Regions from separate parts of the Mesorhizobium sp. ORM8.1 genome, predicted to be linked through region 1. Evidence: riboswitches for the same ligand, from Rfam matches in the RefSeq annotation. Region 1 holds a riboswitch; each other region holds the start of a gene.

Region 1 (6,091 bases):
GGCGAATTCCTCGACCTGATGCGCTCGGGGACGGTCGACATCGTCTTTGCCAACAGCCACGAGATCAAGTCGCTCTACCAGACATCGTCCTTCGACGAGGCGCTGGCGCAGATCTGCAAGGACTGCAAGATCGCCGCCGTCACGCGGTCTGAAAAAGGCTCGGTCATCGTGCGCGGCGACGAGACCGTGGTCATCCAGGCTACCGCCATCAAGGAGCTGGTCGACACGACCGGCGCCGGCGATCTCTACGCCGCCGGCTTCCTGCATGGCTACACGCAAGGTCGCGACCTCAAGACCTGCGGTGACCTTGGCTCGCTGGCGGCCGGACTGGTGATCCAGCAGATCGGCCCGAGGCCAAGACAGAATCTGCGCCGCGAGGCCGAGCAAGCCGGGTTGTTGTAGGCGGCATTTCGACAAGGTGCTGCCCACCGCACTTGCTGCAGGGCTGTTAAGACAAGCGCGTCTAAATCGAAATGTCGCGTGCCCGTCCGTGAAGGATGGCGGTTTTCTCCAAATTTCAATTTTGCAGGCTCAGGAACGTTGTCGCACCTCGGGCCGGTACTGCCGGCCGATCATGCTGGCCAGCACGCCCAGTTTTGGCGAAACTCGTTTAAGCCGGGATCGTGTGACCGGCAGATTGCCCGAGCAGCGAGGCACCACCGGCGCACGGCGCAAATGGCTCAGCTCTACCGCGACCTGCGACTTGAGAACACGCCGTAAACGACGATTTCACATAAACACATAAACATTTCTTTATGCGACATTGACAGCAGAGCGACCTGCTGCGATTGTCTGCATGTCGTGGTTCTCCGCAAGGCGTTGCCGTAGCGGAGCTAAGAGGGAAGCCGGTGCAATGCCGGCGCTGCCCCCGCAACTGTAAGCGGCGAGCCAACCCAACAATGTCACTGGGGCGAACTGCCCCGGGAAGACGGGGCAGAGGCTGTGACCCGCGAGCCAGGAGACCTGCCACGGTGAACAACGTCCATGGGCGGGGTGTCTGGTGGCCGCGGTAGCTCGGCGTTGATGCCGGCCTGCTAGCGCCTCCCTTGTCCCCGCCCCCAACCATCGGGGTATGGAATGAATGTCTCCCAACAAGTTCCCATAGCAACGCTTGGCGTGCCGCGTATCGGTCGCCGGCGAGAACTGAAATTCGCGCTTGAAAGCTACTGGTCCGGAAAATCGTCTGCTGACAACCTTCTGGCGACGGCAAAGGCGCTCCGTGCAGCCAGTTGGAGCGAGCAGCACGACCGCGGCGTGTCGAAAATCCCGTCGAACGATTTCTCACTGTATGACCATGTGCTCGACACCGCAGCAATGCTCGGCGCCGTGCCAGCTCGTTACGGCTGGACGGGCGGCGAGGTCCCGCTCGACATCTACTTCGCGATGGCGCGCGGGACGCAAGGCGATGCCGCGGGTTGCGGACACGCCAGTCACGAGCGTGCGGTTCAGGGGCAGCGCGTAACCGCGATGGAAATGACCAAATGGTTCGACACGAACTACCACTACATCGTGCCGGAGCTGGGCGAGGATCAAACATTCGCCCTCTCGTCGACGAAACCAGTCGATCACTTTCTGGAGGCAAAAGGGCTCGGCATCCATACACGCCCGGTTATCCTTGGACCGGTCACCTTCCTCAACCTGGCGAAGTCTCCCGACCACGGTTTCAATCCCATAGCGCTCCTACCGCGGCTGCTGCCCGTCTACGAGCAACTCCTGCGCAGGCTGGAGCTCTCGGGGGCCGACTGGGTGCAGATTGATGAGCCGGCGCTTGTGCTCGACCTTAACCCGAACGAACGAGCTGCCTTCGAATTCACCTACGGGCAGCTGTCGAAAGCCGCGCCCGAGTTGAAAATTATGCTGGCCACCTATTTCGGGCCGCTGGGAGACAATCTCGATACCGCGCTTTCACTGCGCCTGGCGGGCCTACATCTCGACCTCGTGCGCGCTCCCGAGCAGTTGGATACGGTTGGTCGGCTCGCACCGAAGGATCTGGTGCTCTCACTTGGCTTGATCGACGGCCGCAATGTCTGGCGCGCGAACCTGACTGCCATTCTCGACCGCATCAAGCCGATCGTTGCCGGCTGGCCGCTGGACCGCGTCGAGATTGCGCCTTCGTGCTCGATGCTTCATGTGCCGATCGACCTTCGGATGGAGACCGCGCTCGACGTGGACGTCGGTTCGTGGCTGGCATTCGCCGCCCAGAAGACCGAAGAGCTGCTCGTACTGGCCCAAGCCTTGTCCGAAGGCAGAGAGGCCGTAGCGGGCGCGCTGAAGGCTTCTGAAGAGGCGGCCGCTGCGCGCGCAATGTCGGGAAAGGTCCATGATCCGCTCGTCCACGGGCGCGTAAGCAGCATTGACGGCGCCATGAAGCAACGAAAGAGCGCATTTGCCAAGCGCTCGAGAGTCCAGGCTGACACGCTCGGGCTGCCGCCGTTCCCCACGACGACCATCGGGTCCTTCCCGCAGACGCCCGAGGTGCGCAGGGCGCGCTCCGCACATGCCAAGGGCCGACTGAGCTATATCGACTACCAGGCCTTCCTGAAGAAGGAGACGGAGGCGGCGGTCCGTTGGCAGGAGGAGATCGGGTTGGACGTGCTGGTGCACGGCGAGTTCGAACGAAACGACATGGTGCAGCATTTCGGGGAGCAGCTGTCCGGCCTCGCCTTCACCCAGCATGGCTGGGTGCAAAGTTACGGCTCCCGGCTTGTGCGCCCTCCCATCATCTTCGGCGACGTATCACGGCCCAATCCGATGACGGTTTCCTGGTGGCAATTTGCCCAGTCGCTGACGAAAAAGCCGGTGAAGGGCATGCTCACCGGCCCAGTGACGATCCTCAACTGGTCTTTTGTTCGCGACGACGTACCCCGCGCCGAGGCCTGCTGCCAGATCGCGCTCGCCATCCGCGATGAAGTGGCCGACCTGGAAAGAGCTGGCGCAAGGGTGATCCAGATCGATGAGGCCGCCTTTCGCGAAGGCTTGCCCCTGCGGAAGTCGGATTGGAAACATTATCTCGGCTGGGCTGTCGAATGCTTCCGGATCGCTTCGACGGGTGTAGAGGACGCGACCCAACTTCACACGCACATGTGCTATTCGGAGTTCAATGAGATCATCGATTCCATCGCTGAACTGGACGCGGACGTAATTTCGATCGAGACGTCGCGCTCCAAAATGGAACTGCTAGACGCCTTCACCAAGTCCAAATATCCGAACGAAATCGGCCCCGGGGTCTACGATATTCACTCACCAAGTGTCCCGGAAATCGGCGAGATTTTGCACCTTGCCCAACTTGCCCGCGAGCGACTGTCGGACAGCCAACTATGGGTCAATCCAGACTGTGGTCTCAAAACAAGGAAATGGGAGGAGGTCCGCCCTGCCCTCATCAACATGGTCGCTGCAGCACGCGCGCTGCGGGAGAATGTCCAGACGCAGGCCGCTGGGTCCCTGTGACGGCAAACATGTGACCAGCTGGCTTCGCGGATAATTTGAGGCAGAAAGGACGCCATCGAAAAGTCGCGCGCAAGTCGGTAGGCACGAGTGGGGCCCCGCCCTCGTCGTCTAGCCGAAGGCCCCGCTGGACGACTGAGCCCGCAGGGCAGGATCTGGGAAGCCGCTTCTGGTCAGAGGACGGATGATCTAGATCACGAGGTCGACAAGGCGGCTTCGTCCATGAGCTTCTGGTTCTGACACAGCCAGCGGTCAACAGACCCTTCACCGAGGGGCACACGTTTGCGGATGCCGCCTGTGCGTCCGCACTATTGAGATATCGCGGTGAGATCGACCATCGAGAGCATCGTGTCGATTGACTGCGTGGCATGTTGCTGACAATCGACAACATAGCCATGGCCCCGAGCCGAAGCTGCGACCCTTTATTCGTCCCATGAGTTGAAACTTCGCTGCATCTGGCGTGGCGCTTGCTTCGCTTCCGCTGGGGTTCGAACTGGGTTTTCACGCGCACGACTCGCGGTAGAGTGTTGCTTCGACACCAGCCGCCAACATCACGATCGGTCCAAAGATCTCAGCTGTGCTCTCCCAGCCGCCTTTCCGTTGTGCGAGCTACCGGAGGAGAGGCGAGGAGTGGAATCAAACCAAGGTGTAAGGAGCATCTGATGTCGAACATGATGAAGGCACTGGTGAAGGCCAAGGCCGAGCCGGGCATCTGGATGGAAGAAGTGCCGGTGCCGGAGATCGGCCCTAACGATGTGCTGATCAAGATCAGGAAGACCGCGATCTGCGGCACTGACGTGCACATCTACAATTGGGACCAGTGGGCGCAGAAGACCGTGCCGGTGCCGATGGTCACCGGCCATGAGTTCGTCGGCACCATTGCCGATTTCGGCGCGGCGGTCACCGAATACAAAGTCGGCCAGCGGGTGTCGGGCGAAGGCCACATCGTCTGCGGCCATTGCCGCAATTGCCGTGCGGGCAGGGGCCATCTGTGCCGCAACACGCTCGGCGTCGGCGTCAACCGTCCAGGCGCCTTCGGCGAGTATCTGGCGATCCCGCAGCACAATGTGGTGCCCATCCCCGACGATGTGCCCGATGAGGTCGCCGCGATCTTCGATCCCCTGGGCAATGCCGTCCACACCGCTTTGTCTTTCGACCTCGTCGGTGAAGATGTGCTGGTCACCGGCGCCGGGCCGATCGGCATCATGGGCGCGCTGGTAGCGCAATGCGTCGGTGCGCGAAAAGTGGTGATCACCGACATCAATCCGGTGCGGCTGGCGCTGGCCAAGAAGCTCGGCGTCCAGCATGTCGTCGATGCGTCGAAGGAAAAGCTGCGCGACGTCATGCCGGTGCTCGGCATGACCGAGGGTTTTGACGTCGGCCTCGAAATGTCGGGCGCCGCCCCCGCCTTCCGCGACATGATCGACACCATGAACAATGGCGGCAAGATCGCCATTCTCGGGATTGCGCCGACCGGCTTCGAGATCGACTGGAACAAGGTCATCTTCAAGATGCTGCATCTCAAGGGCATCTACGGCCGCGAGATGTTCGAGACCTGGTACAAGATGATCGCCCTGGTCCAAGGCCCGCTCGATGTGAGCGGACTGATCACGCACCGCATCGGCATCGACGATTTTCAACTAGGCTTCGACGCGATGCGCAGCGGCAGCTCGGGCAAGGTGGTAATGGATTGGTAGGGCGACTGTCGGCGTAACCTCACTAAGGTGCTGACGGGGCAGCATGCTGGCCTGCCGGAGATCTCCGTGCGGGAGCATGGCTGGTACAAGCAATGGCCTGCCACCCACGTGCGACGCTCAATCGTGCCGCGACTTATCACGGCCCAATCGGACGGCGGCGCCTGTGGCAATTCGCCAGATCGGTCAAGGAATGTCACTGGCCTCGACGCGATCGCCTGTTTTACCAATGCCTAGGATCAAGGTCGAGGCGTTGTGCGCGTTTCAGTTGGTAAGATGGGATATGTGATCTCCGGTGGCTTTCCGGTCACCGAATGAAGGTAGGCAACGATCCGATCGATTTCGATTTGCGCTAGCTCTTGGCCAAGCTGGGTGGTGGCCATGATGGCGACCGCCTCGCTCAGGTCCCAGACCTTGCCCGAATGAAAGTATGGCGCGGTGATTGCTACGTTGCGCAGCGATGGCACGCGGAAAACATAGGAATCCTCCGGTACATTGGTGACGACAAATCGTCCCTTGTCGTTCTCCGGCAGAATGTCGGCGCCAGGCTTCTCAACCACGCCGAATGGATAATAGCCGTCTCCACCGATATTAACACCGGAATGGCAGGACGAGCAGCCCTTTTCCATAAAAAGGGCCAGGCCCTGTTTCGCTTTGAGATCGATGGCGGTGTCATCGCCATTGAGGTAGGCGTCGAAGGGGGCCGGCGTGACCAGTGTCGTCTCGAAATCTGCGAGTGCATTGGCTGCGTTGTCGAGGGTGATGGGTTCGGCCTCCCCCGGGAAAGCTGACTGGAACCACTCCACATATTGCGGCATCGATTTGAGCGTCTCGACCACTTGGTGCGATGTGTTGGCCATCTCGGCACCGGCCTGTATCGGCCCTTTGGCCTGAGCTTTCAGGTCTTCGGCGCGACCGTCCCAAAACTGCGATTTGTTGAAAACGGAGTTAAA
Region 2 (6,091 bases), 1.7 Mb from region 1:
TGCTTGACCGTCTGGTTGTCGGCAATGCCGACCTGGACGATGCGGCCGGCCGTGTCGGAAACGACCGAAATCCTGGCCTGCTGCAGATTGGCGTTCTCGGTTTCCTGATAGCGGCCGCCGGTCACCCAAACATAAGCGCCGCCGGCAAGCAGCGCCAACGGCAAGGCGACCATCAAAAGCATGCGGCCGAGGCGGCGCTTCTTCCTAGGCGCTGCCGGCGCCGGCAGCGGCTCGGCCGCCACGGCGACGGGAGCAGCCGGCTGGGCCGGCGCTTCGAGCTTGGTTACGTTGTCGTCTTCTCTCTTGGCTGCCGCGCTCATGCCGCCGCTCCCTGCTTACCCGTTATCTCCAGGGATGCCTCGCCGTCCGTCAGGTTCTGCACGATCGTGTCCAGCACCCGGATCAGCACGCGCCGATCTTCCGGCGATACGCCGGTAAGCGATTGCTCATAGACCTCGCCGGCAAGGCTCTTGACGTCGGTGTAGGCGGCGGTTGTCTTTTCGGTCGGGAAGATCATGCGTACGCGCCGGTCGGTCGCGTCCTGACGACGCTCGATCCAGCCGCCCTCCTCCATCCGGTCGACGAGGCGCGAGACGCTGATCGGCTCGATTTCGAGCAGCTCGGCCAGCCGCGCCTGCGTGATGCCTTCCTCCTTGGCGACACGCACCATCAGACGCCATTGCGCCGACGACAGGCCAAGCCCGCGGGCGCGCGTCTCGAAACGCTTGCGCATCAGGCGTTGCACGTCGTGGATCAAAAATCCCAGTCTATCGATGCCATCTGAAACCATGAGCGATAGATATAATAAGCGTGCTTACTATTCAAGTGGGGGACGTTGCTCCAGAAGCCAAGGAAATCAAAGCCGGTTACGCATCAACGTTGTGACGACGAAGAAGGCGCCGAGCGAACTGGTGATGATGCCGATCGGCAATTCCTGCGGCGGCAGCAGCGTGCGGGCAATGAGATCGCTGGCCAGAAGGAGGATGGCGCCGAACAGCGCGCAGGCGACGATCAGGTTGCGGTGCAGCGGGCCCGAGAGCGGCCGGCTGAGATGCGGGATCATCAGGCCGACGAAGCCGATGACACCGGCGACCGCGACCAGGATGGCGGTGGCCAGGGCCGCGACGAGGAATGTGACTTTGCGCATGCGCGCGACCGGTACGCCCAGGCTTTCGGCAGCACTTTCGCCGGCCAGGAATGCATCGAAGCGGCGATGGTTCCACAGCCCGTAGACGAGGATGATGCCGGCGCCCAGCACGGCCAGGCCGATATTGTCCCAGCGCGCCAGGCCGAGCCCGCCCATGGTCCAGAACAGCACGGAATGGGCGGCGCGCTGATCGCCGGCAAAGACGAGATAGTTGGTCAAAGCGGTGAACAGGAACGATACGGCAAGGCCGGCGAGGATCATCCGCTCAGGGCCCTGCCCCCGCACCCGCGACACAAGCAGCAGCACGATCGCCGCCGCCAGTATGCCGCCGGTGAAAGCGGCGAGCGGCAGCGTCCAGATGCCGAACGTGTCGCCGAAGACGGTGATGACGGAAACCGCGCCCGCCGCGGCACCCGAAGAAAGGCCGAACAGGAACGGATCGGCGAGGTCGTTGCGGGTAACCGTCTGCAGCAGCGCGCCGACCACGCCGAGGCCGGCGCCGACCGCGATCGCCAGCAGCGTGCGCGGCAGCCTGAGGTCGACGACGATGCTGCCGACCGGGCCGGACGGGCTCTCGCCGCCCAGCCCGGCCGCGTGCGCCAGCGCGCCGATCACCTCGCGCAACGGTATCAGGGTCGAGCCATAGGCGATCGACGCAAGCGCCAGCGCGGCGAGCAACGCCGCGCCGAGCATGATCGACAGAGCAAACGATCGGTGGCGCAAGGTCAGAACGCTTCCGGGTGCATGGCCCTGGCGATCTTACCGATCGCCTCGATGTTGGCGGGGCCAGGCGTCAGCTCGGCATAGCGGAGCGCGACAAAGCGCTCGTTCTTGACCGCGCCCGTCTCCTTCATCGCCGGATGCGATTTGAGGAAATCGAGCAGCTTCTTGTAGCCGCCGCCATCCTGGTAATCGAGCAGGATCAGGAATTGCGGATTGCGCGAGGCGACCGTCTCCCAGTCGGTGTTGCCCCAGCTCGTTTCCATGTCGGCCATGATGTTCTCGCCCCCGGCGGCGGCTATCATGGCGTTGGGGATGGCGAACTTGCCGGCGGTGAAAGGCTTGTCCTCACCGGAATCGTAGAGGAAGACGCGCGTGCCCTTGCGGTCGCCGACCTTGGCGGTGATGTCTGCAAGCTCCGTCTTCCAGCCCGCGACAAGCTTTTCGGCTTCCGTCTCCTTGCCGAAAATCCTGCCGAGCTTCTCGACGTCGCCATAGAGCAGGTCCATCGAAGCGGCCGGCCGGTTCTTGTCGAGATGGACGCAGCTTTCCGTCAGCACCAGCGTCTTGATGCCATGCGGGGCGAGCGTGTCGGGCGTCACGTCGCCGCCCGGCTTCATGCCGTAATACCAGCCGGCGAAGAAGAAATCGGGCTGCACGGCAACAAGGTTCTCCACTGTCGGATATTTCGGCGCGAGTTCCGGGATCGAACCCTGCTCGGCCTTGAATTCCGGGCCGACCTTGTACCAACCGGTGATGCCGGTGAGCCCGACGATCGAGGGCTGCAAATGCAGCGCGAAGGCCATCTCGGTCATGTTGAGGTCGTGGATGACGGCGCGCTTCGGCGGCGCGTCGAAGGTGAGCGGCTCGCCGCAGCTGTCGACGGTGACCGGAAAGGCGAAGGCGGCGGACGCGACAAGCGAGAAGGCGAGCGACAAGGCGAGGCGTTTCACGGGCGTGGTGCTCCTTTTTGGATCGGCTGGTTCAGAAGGGTGAAGAGGTACGGTTGGGCAGGTCGAAGACAGTGAGCTCGCGATCCTCGGTCGGGTGCGGCAGGCGCAAGACGTCGATGCCGAACACGTCGCGGATGAGCGGCTGCGCCAAGGCCTCGCGCGGTGGCGCCAAGGCGTGCAGCCTGGCGCTGCTCATCACCGCCACGCTGGTGGCGAAGGGCGCGACCAGCGCAAGATCGTGCAGCACGGCGACGACGGTCATACTGAGCCTGGCGACAAGGTCGAGCAACTCGCCGCGGGCGCGCGGGTCGAGATGGTTGGTCGGCTCGTCGAGGAACAGGATTTTCGGCTGCTGCGCGATGGCGCGCGCAAGCTGGGCGCGCTGGCGCTCGCCGCCGGAGAGCGAGCCGATGCCACGCCCAAGCAAAGGCTGCAGCCCGGTGCGGCGCAACGCCTCGACAACGATGTCGCGATCTTCATGCCTGCGCCTCAGGCCCGCATGCGGCACGCGGCCAAGCTCGACATAGTCGATCAAAGCCAGCCTTGGATCAGGCTGGTCGGTCTGGCCGACGACGGCGATGCTCAACGCCCGTTCTGCGGTCGTGATCCGGTCCAGGCGGCGGCCGGACAGGCGCACCTCGCCGGCGCTCGGCCGCAGCGCGCCGCACAGCATGCGCAAAAGCGTGGTCTTGCCGGCGCCGTTGGGGCCGATGATGGCAAGGCGCTCGCCGACCGCCAGCGACAGGCTGACATCCTCGACCAGCACGCGACCGCTGGCCGTCGCGCTGAGATCATGGGCTTCGAGCAGCGGCGCGCTCATTTCACTTGCTGCCAAGCCCTGCCCTTGGCCGGGATGCGCGCCAGCGTCTTGCCGGCGAGCCGGGCCGGCCGCTGGCCGCAATTGCACCAGCCGTCGACGAGCGACGCATAGAGCCTGGCAAATTCGACCAGCGCGCCCGCATCGGTGCCGCTACCGACCGAGCCGAAGAGGTAGGAAGCCTTGCCTTGCGCCTGGAAGGCGGCGGTCAGCGGCCGCGTGCAGCCGGCCATGCAATCGACGGTCTCGATCGCGAAGAATGGCGCATCGTAACCGGGAAGCCTGGACTGTAGGACGGCGCACGGAGCTTCGCCGGAGCGGTGCCCGGTCACGGCATCGCGGCAAAGCGAACACACGATGATGCGATGGCTAGGGTCTTCCGACATTCCGTCACTTTCCAAAATCGCGACGGAAGAAAGCCGGACGGCCGACAGGGGCGCCCGCGTCTCCTCCCGGCACACCCCGTCCGGTCAACTCGTGTCGATGGCAGGTCTCCTGGCTCGCGGGTCGTCGCGCCATCCGCCTTCCCAGCCTTGCCGGCCAGTGGCGTTTCGGATGGAACTCGCCGCTCACAGTTGCGGGGGCAGCCACGGGGTCGACCAAAGGTCTCACCGTGTTCCCTTTTCACCTCTCGCCTTGCGGCGCGAGGACCATGACGCGCAAAGCGTAGTTTGTCCGGGGCAGAGTCGCAACGGGCACCAATCGAACATGCGAAATCAATCTTATCTGATATGTAATAACATTACAAACACATCGAGATGCCGCTTGTCAACCGCTTGCAAACTTTGCGTCTTCGCCCAGTGCGCAATTTCGATCAAACTCGCCCCCGGCGCGGTCGCTAGTTTCGGCTCGCCAAAATGCGAGGAACCATGAACCCGACCGAGAAAGCGCTGTGGTTTGTCGAAAGCCATCTGCCGGATGCGATATCGCTCGACGATGTCGCGCAAAGCAGCGGCGTGTCACGCTTCCATGTGACGCGCGCCTTCGGCGCCGCCACCGGTCGGTCGGTAATGGGCTATATGCGGGCACGCCGCCTGAGCGAAGCGGCGCGCCGGCTTGCCGGCGGGGCGCGCGACATCCTCTGCGTCGCGCTCGATGCCGGCTATGGTTCGCATGAGGCGTTCACGCGGGCCTTTCGCGAGCAGTTCGGCACCACGCCGGAGCTGGTGCGCGCGCAGGGCTCGACCCGGAATCTCGACCTCGTGGAGCCTATTTTGATGGACAGTTCCCTACTCACGACACTCGCGCCGCCGCGCTTCGAAACCAGCCGGCCTTTCCTCATCGCCGGGCTCGGCGAGCGCTACAGCTGCGAGTCCGCGGCCGGCATTCCGATGCAATGGCAACGTTTCGCCCCTTATATCGGCCACATCCCCGGACAGGTGCCCGACGCCTTCTACGGCGTCTGCACTAATGGCGACGATGCCGGCAATTTCGATTACATCGTCGGCGTCGAGGTGACGGATTTCTCCGACCTGCCCAAGGATTTCTATCGCGTCCGGGTGCCGGCGCAGAAATACGCCGTGTTTTCGCATCGCGAGCACATCTCGACCATCCGCCGCACCATCAACACGATCTGGAACAGCTGGCTGCCGGCCTCCGGCCACGAGATCGCCGACGCGCCCGAATTCGAGCGCTACGGACCGGAGTTCGACGCCCACACCGGCAATGGCGGGCTGGAGATCTGGGTGCCGGTGAAATCATAGCGTGGCATACCGGACGGGCCGCGTTTGACGGCCCGTCCGAGCGCGGCGCTATTCCACTGTCGATACGACTTCATAGAGGCCAGGATTGGCTTGCCCCAACGCCTTGTTGCGTTCCAGGAAACCCTGCCTTTGCAAATGCTCGAAGACCCTGCGCATGGCCGCCTGATCGTCGGTTTGGGCATAGTTGACGACATGACGGCCATCGAGGCTTCGATGCAGACTGGCCGATAGCCAGCCGGGAACCGCGCGGCAACTCATTGCCGCCTCCTGCAGCAGATCGATCAACGCCTGCTGGCCGCCCTCCGGTACGGTGAAGACGTTGATCTGGGTGATGACGCCGATGTTGGCGCGAATGATGGGCATTGCTTTCTCCTTCGGTTGGCGCCCGGCACACGAAGGATTCTTTCGAAGACCTCGCACGCCAAGCCGGGCGCAAGGGCACGCCTCGAGCTTGCCGTGGGTTCCCGCATGGGGCGGGAACGGAGCTTCCATCAGGTGAAAGAGAGCGGGCTTACCGGTTGCCGCTCCAGGTCCTTTTCGACGCTTTCGTCATAGCATTGCGCACCACCCCCGGCAAACCGCGCGCGCTAAAGCTCGAGATCCCAGGTCTGGCCGACCAGATCCTTGCCGAAGGAATGATGATGCTCTTCCTCGACCAGCTTGAAGCCCGCCGCCTGGTAGATGCGGCGGGCCGAGCCCAATATGTCGTTGGTCCACAGCGTCAGCGTCTTGTAGCCCTTGGCGCGGGAGA
Region 3 (6,091 bases), 1.4 Mb from region 1:
AGCAAGACACGCGTTTGCTGCCGGCCTCGTGCCGGCGTGATTTCAAGACAGTTTCCGACTGGGCCGGGGAGTTCGCCGGCCAGCAGGTCGTCGTGATCTGCCAGAAAGGTCAAAAACTCTCGCAGGGCGTCGCCGCTTGGATGCGGCACGAGGGCATCGCCGCCGAATCCCTGGAAGGCGGTTTTGAAGCCTGGCGCGATGCTAACGCGCTGCTGATCAAAACCGAAACCATGCCGATCGGCGACGACAAGGGCCGCACCGTGTGGGTGACGCGGGCGCGGCCGAAGGTCGACCGGATCGCTTGCCCGTGGCTCATCCGGCGGTTCGTCGACCCGCACGCCGTGTTCCTGTTTGTCGAGGCGGCCGAGGTGCCGGCCGTCGCGGATCGCTTCAAGGCGACGCCGTTCGACATCGACGGCGTGTTCTGGAGCCACCGGGGAGGGCGCTGCACCTTCGATACGATGATTGAGGAGTTCGGACTTCTATCCGAAGCGCTCGACCGCCTTGCCGTGATTGTCCGGGCGGCCGACACGGCAAGCCTCGACCTGGTGCCGCAGGCGGCCGGATTCCTGGCGGCATCGCTGGGCCTCTCGCGCATGTACCGCGACGACCTCAAGCAGCTCGACGCCGGCATGCTGCTCTACGATGCGTTTTTCCGCTGGTGCCGCGACGCGGTCGAAGAAACGCATAACTGGCCGGCCGGCGGCAAGCCGTCATGAGCGCCATCCCCGCACCGGCCATCGCGGCCGACACGACGATCGCTCCCCCGCCACCACCGACATTCAAGGAGGCGGCGCGGCTCTGGGCCAAAATCGGTCTGCTGAGCTTTGGCGGACCGGCCGGACAAATCGCGCTCATGCACAAGGAACTGGTCGAGGAGCGGCGCTGGATCGGCGAGCAGCGATTCCTGCATGCCCTCAACTATTGCATGCTGCTGCCCGGTCCCGAAGCGCAGCAACTCGCCATCTACATCGGCTGGCTGCTCCACAAGACCGCCGGCGGCCTCGTCGCCGGCGTTCTGTTCGTCGTGCCTGGCGCGATCGTCATGCTGATACTCAGCACCTTCTATGCACTTTACGGCGGCGTTCCGGCGGTGGAGGCGCTGTTTTTCGGCGTCAAGGCCGCGGTGCTTGCAATCGTGGTCGAGGCGGTGATCCGCATCGGCCGGCGGGCTCTCAAAAATCAGGCGATGGTGGCGATCGCCGCCATCGCTTTCCTGGCCATCTACGTTCTCAACGTGCCGTTTCCCCTGATTGTGCTCGTCGCCGGCATTGCGGGCTGGGTGGGCAACCGCGTGGCGCCGGCGCTGTTTTCCGGCGCCGGTCACCGCAAGGGCAGCGCTGCCGATTTCAAAGGCACGGTCGACCTGATGTTCGAGCGTGGCGAGCTGGCCCATACAAGACCGAAAAAATGGCACGCGCCGCGCACGATCGCTCTGTGGCTGCCGATCTGGCTCGGCCCGGTGCTGCTGATAGGGCTGGCTACAGGCTCGACGAGTGTCTGGACGCATATCGGCGGCTTTTTCAGTCTGATGGCGGTCGTCACCTTTGGCGGCGCCTATGCCGTTCTCGCCTATGTCGCGCAAGCGGCTGTGCAATCTTTCGCCTGGCTGGCTCCCGGCGAGATGGTCGATGGGCTCGGCCTCGCCGAAACCACGCCGGGACCATTGATCCTGGTGCTGCAATTCGTCGGCTTCATCGCCGCCTTTCGCGCACATGGCGTGCTTGATCCGCTGCTGGCCGGCACACTGGGCGCCCTGCTGACCCTATGGGTGACGTTCACGCCGTGCTTTTTCTGGATATTCCTCGGTGCCCCCTACATCGAAGCCCTGCGTGGGAACAAGGCTCTGTCGGCCGCCCTCACGGCCATCACGGCGGCGGTCGTCGGCGTTGTGCTGAATCTGGCACTATGGTTTGCGCTCCACGTGATCTTTCATGAGGTGCGCAACATCGGTTGGGGAATGAACGTACCGGTATTGTCCTCGCTCGACTGGCGGGCCGCACTATTGTCCGCAGCCGCAATGATCGCCGTTTTCAGATTGAAAATCGGCATGTTGCCGACCTTGGCCGGGTCGGCGCTGGCCGGATTGGTGCTCATGGCTATCCACGCATAGGTCGGGAAACGCCCCGAGCCTCCAATATCGGCATTGGCGCTGGTGGCTCGGCTGTTGTCCACGGCGATGATAAATCCTAAGCCGCCGCCAGCGCTACCGCATCGGCGCCTGCCGGAAAGCGCAGCGTGCCGGTGGTGTCGTTGACGGCGTGCCACACGCCTTCGGCGACGTCGATTTCCCTGGTGGTCAGCTGCACAGCCATGGCCGGCTTGTCGAGGTCGCCGAAGATCGACTTGGCGAAATCGGCATAGGCCTGCGGGATCAGGTCCTGGACGCGGACTTCGGTGTTTTGCGAGAACCTCGTCGTCGGGCCGTAGCCAGGCTCGACCAGTTTGGCGCGCACGCCAAAGGGAGCGAGTTCCAGCGCCAGCGAGCCGGTAAAACCTTCGATCGCCTGCTTGCTCGCGGTGTAGGGCGCCGCCAGCGGGAAGGGCGCGAAGGTGGCGCTCGACGTCACGTTGACGATGACGCCGGAGCGGCGCTCGCGCATCTGCGGGATCACAGCTTGGCACATCGCCATGACGCCAAACGTGTTGGTCTCGAAGACCTTGCGGATATGTGCCATCAACGTCGCCTCGAAGGCGCCGGCGATACCGACGCCGGCATTGTTGACCAGCGCGTCGATCGGCCCAGCGGCCGCGATTGCCGCCGCAATGCTGTTCTCGTCGGTCACGTCGAGCGGCAGGATGCGCAGCGACGATGAGCGCGGCAGGATGTCTTCGCGCGGCGTGCGCATGGTGGCGATGACATTCCAGCCCTTGGCGAGGAAATGGCGGGCGGTCTCCAGGCCATAGCCCGAGGAGGCGCCTGTGATCAGGATGGTTTGCATGGGATGGTTTCCTTGTTGTTCGGTGGTTTATCGCACCAAGGTACGCTCAGGAGGCAGGACTATCTATAATTGACAGTCCATATTTTGTTTTCGAAAGTCCTGAAATGGTTGACCCTCTGTCAGAAGTCATTGGCTTGCTGAGGCCCCGCGCGGTTTTCACCAAGGGCATCAGCGGCGCGGGACGCTGGGGCGTGCGCTATGCCGATTTCGGCCATCCGAGCTTTGCCATCGTCGTCGAGGGAGCCTGCCGCCTTGCGATGGACGGGCAACCGCCCTTGACGCTGGAAGCCGGAGATTTCGTCCTGCTGCCGACCACGCCGGGCTTCACCATGACGGGCTTCGAACCTGTCGTCCCGACCTTCGTCGACTCCGACCTTGCCGCGACGACCGAGGGCGAGGTGCGGCACGGTCGGCAGGACGGCCCGCCCGATTTGCGCATGCTGGGCGGCTATTTCCTCTTCGACAGCGAGGATGCCGGCCTGCTGGTCTCGCTGCTGCCTGGACAGATCCATGTCCGTGGCGTCGAGCGGCTGTCGGTGCTGGTCAGGCTTTTGATCGAGGAAGCGGCCGGACGGCATTCGGGGCGCGATCTGGTGCTGACCCGACTGATCGAGATCCTGCTGGTCGAATCGCTGCGCCAGACGCAGACGCCGGACGCGCCCACCGGCCTGCTGCGCGGCCTCGGCGACGTACGGCTAGCGGAGGCGATCCGCCAGATGCATGCCGATCCGGCGCGGCCCTGGACGATCGTCGAACTGGCGAAGGAGGCGGCACTATCCCGCTCCGCCTTCTTCGACCGTTTCCTGCGCAGCGTCGGCATGCCGCCGATGGAGTATCTCTTGGCCTGGCGCATGGCGCTGGCCAAGGACATGCTGCGCCGCCAGAAGGCCGACATCGCCGAAGTCGCCGAGCGTGTCGGCTATGGCTCGGCCAGCACCTTCAGCACCGCTTTCAGCCGCCATGTCGGCCAGCCGCCCGGGCGCTATGCCAGGGCGGCGCATTAGAGGCCTGCTACTTACTGTACCGGGATATGGGCCATGATGAATCGCAAGGCGTCATCATAGCTGGCGAAGTCGTCAACATTGGCGGCGAGCGGCTTGTGTTGGCCACTCACGGCCCAGACCTGCTTGTCGCCGGTCGATTTGAGGAGGTAGAAAAACGCGGGACATTCATTGTCGACGAAGACGAAGTACAGGTCTTCGTCCCGAAACATCTTCTTCACGGTTATCATGGATTGCGCGCGGCAACAGCGCCATGCCTTGTTTGAACCAATGCTGCTTAGCCAAACCGCCGCCGCGAGTCGAGTGGTCGCAATCTTATCTCAAGCTGATCAGCGCCGTGCCGACGATTGCCAGAAGCGCGCCGGCCCAGGCGGCGTTCGTCGGCCTTTGCCCGCTGCGCAGCCACACCAGCGGCAGGATGATGATCGGCGTCACCGAGGACAGCGTCGAGATGATGCCGACATTGCCGGCGAAACGATCAATCTCTGGCAGGCGCTGGGCGTTCTCCTGGTGCTTTGCGGCATCGTGCTTGCCATCGGCATGCCCAGGGGGGGAACGCGGCCCTTGAGCTCGCTGAGGAACATGGAGCTCAGCGCGCTGCAGCAGGCGGCGGTGACGGTGAGGGCTTCGGGGAGGAGCATGTTGGCCGTTGCGAATCCGGAGGCCGGGCGATTTCCCGATCCTTACGCCAGCCGGTGGCAGTCCGCTAGGCAGCGCATGGGCTGGCACGGATCGTCGCTGGGCCGATTGTCGTCCTTGCGCTTTGCCAGCGTCGCTTTCGTGTGGACGCCTGCCGTGGGCGGATGGTTAGATCGCGGCGTTCAAGGTGCCCTTCGGTCTGAGTCGGTCTGAGGGATAATTGGGAAGCCGGTGAGATTCCGGCGCTGCCCCCGCAACGGTAGCGAAGCTTGCGTTCCGACGAAAAGCCACTGGTGACAAGCCTGGAAGGTGTCGGAACAGGTCCCGCAAGGGACAGCTTCGAAGCCCGGAAACCAGCCTCGAACATCGTTGAACTCGACTGATCGCGGTGGGCGGTCAAGAGGCAGATACGGATCGGCCTTAGCGCCGCCCGTGACTTTCCTCCATCACCACTAGGTTCAGTCCTTGCAAAGAAGGACGAACATGGATTCGCACAGCAAAATACCCGGGCTTGCGCCGGGCAGGCCGGAACGTCCTCGCAGGATGCGCCGGGCCAACGCGACGACGATGCGCGCCGTCTCGCCGCTGCCGCCGCCGGAAGAAGTCTTCGCCGACTGGCTGCTGTCGGTGCCGCATGACGCCGATCTGGAAGCGGCGGCGCTGAAGAAGATCGCGCTGATCGACCACTGCGGCTCTCTGCATCCCGACCTGCAGCGGCTGCGCACCTTGCTGGCCGCCGTCGCTGGCACTAGCGCCTGGCCAATGCGCGTCCGCAAGCTCTGAAATTCCCGACGCGGTGGCGCCGTTGATGGGCCGCTTCGCCGATTATGATGGCGGCGTCACCTCCATCCGATGGAGCACAAGAGCTGCGTTACATCGGCTGGTATCTGGACGAGATCAGCCGGCCCTGAGCAGGCGGGCTGTCGCTAGATTGGGCGTGTGCGCGAGAAGGGCGAACCGAAGATCGACCACCCGGCGGCGATGAGCGCTGCGACCACGGCGACGAGCGCCGCAAGGCTCGGCATGTGGAAGACCATGTCGCGCCAGCGCGGCTCGACCACCCCGCCGGTGCTGAAGCTTTCGCCGCTGAACTGGCACAGGATCCAGGAGGCGCCGCCGCGCACCATGTCGGCGTCGATGTCGGAAATCAGCGCCTTGGCGTCGTGCGCGGCGGCGGGCATCGTCGCCATGTAGGTGAGCAACGCCTTGGCGGTGGCGAGATAGGCGTGGCTGCACTCGTTGAACGGGCTTTGCTCGTCGGCAAGGCTGCCCGGCATCAGGCCCCACAGGCAATAGGTGAATTGCAAATTGCCGTGATTGTAGAGCCGCCGGAAGGTCGGGTCGGTCACGGTCTGGCGCTGGGCAAGCGCGAGGATATCGCTGCGATAACGCGCGATCACGGCCATCTGGCCATGGGTCAGGCTGGGGATCTGGATGCCGGGAGGAGGGGGTGCCGAGGAGCCGCTATGGGCTTGCGCTGGCGCGATGGCCAGAGGGCCGGACACGATC

What was found. A riboswitch is a leader RNA that binds a small molecule or an ion and turns the genes downstream of it on or off. The one in region 1 is predicted to bind cobalamin.
Region 2: it holds a riboswitch for cobalamin, as region 1 does, so the genes downstream of both, ACVDG8_RS03225 (DUF1636 family protein) here and metE (5-methyltetrahydropteroyltriglutamate--homocysteine S-methyltransferase) in region 1, are expected to answer to the same signal.
Region 3: it holds a riboswitch for cobalamin, as region 1 does, so the genes downstream of both, ACVDG8_RS05085 (hypothetical protein) here and metE (5-methyltetrahydropteroyltriglutamate--homocysteine S-methyltransferase) in region 1, are expected to answer to the same signal.

Annotation. Positions count from the first base shown of each region.
Region 1 covers NZ_CM132600.1:2,383,366-2,389,456, forward strand. The annotation lists gene ACVDG8_RS12235 (adenosine kinase) at 1-402, shown strand, start outside; cobalamin riboswitch at 786-985, shown strand; gene metE (5-methyltetrahydropteroyltriglutamate--homocysteine S-methyltransferase) at 1,102-3,447, shown strand; gene tdh (L-threonine 3-dehydrogenase) at 4,107-5,141, shown strand; gene ACVDG8_RS12250 (cytochrome-c peroxidase) at 5,378-6,091, opposite strand, start outside.
Region 2 covers NZ_CM132600.1:638,169-644,259, forward strand. The annotation lists gene ACVDG8_RS03200 (HlyD family efflux transporter periplasmic adaptor subunit) at 1-320, opposite strand, end outside; gene ACVDG8_RS03205 (MarR family winged helix-turn-helix transcriptional regulator) at 317-790, opposite strand; gene ACVDG8_RS03210 (FecCD family ABC transporter permease) at 857-1,840, opposite strand; gene ACVDG8_RS03215 (ABC transporter substrate-binding protein) at 1,873-2,820, opposite strand; gene ACVDG8_RS03220 (ABC transporter ATP-binding protein) at 2,852-3,640, opposite strand; gene ACVDG8_RS03225 (DUF1636 family protein) at 3,637-4,023, opposite strand; cobalamin riboswitch at 4,105-4,307, opposite strand; gene ACVDG8_RS03230 (AraC family transcriptional regulator) at 4,507-5,340, shown strand; gene ACVDG8_RS03235 (antibiotic biosynthesis monooxygenase family protein) at 5,389-5,703, opposite strand; gene ACVDG8_RS03240 (bifunctional helix-turn-helix transcriptional regulator/GNAT family N-acetyltransferase) at 5,928-6,091, opposite strand, start outside.
Region 3 covers NZ_CM132600.1:980,233-986,323, reverse strand. The annotation lists gene ACVDG8_RS05110 (chromate resistance protein ChrB domain-containing protein) at 1-719, shown strand, start outside; gene chrA (chromate efflux transporter) at 716-2,113, shown strand; gene ACVDG8_RS05100 (SDR family oxidoreductase) at 2,190-2,942, opposite strand; gene ACVDG8_RS05095 (cupin domain-containing protein) at 3,047-3,946, shown strand; gene ACVDG8_RS05090 (hypothetical protein) at 3,958-4,164, opposite strand; cobalamin riboswitch at 4,751-4,958, shown strand; gene ACVDG8_RS05085 (hypothetical protein) at 5,066-5,365, shown strand; gene ACVDG8_RS05080 (hypothetical protein) at 5,509-6,091, opposite strand, start outside.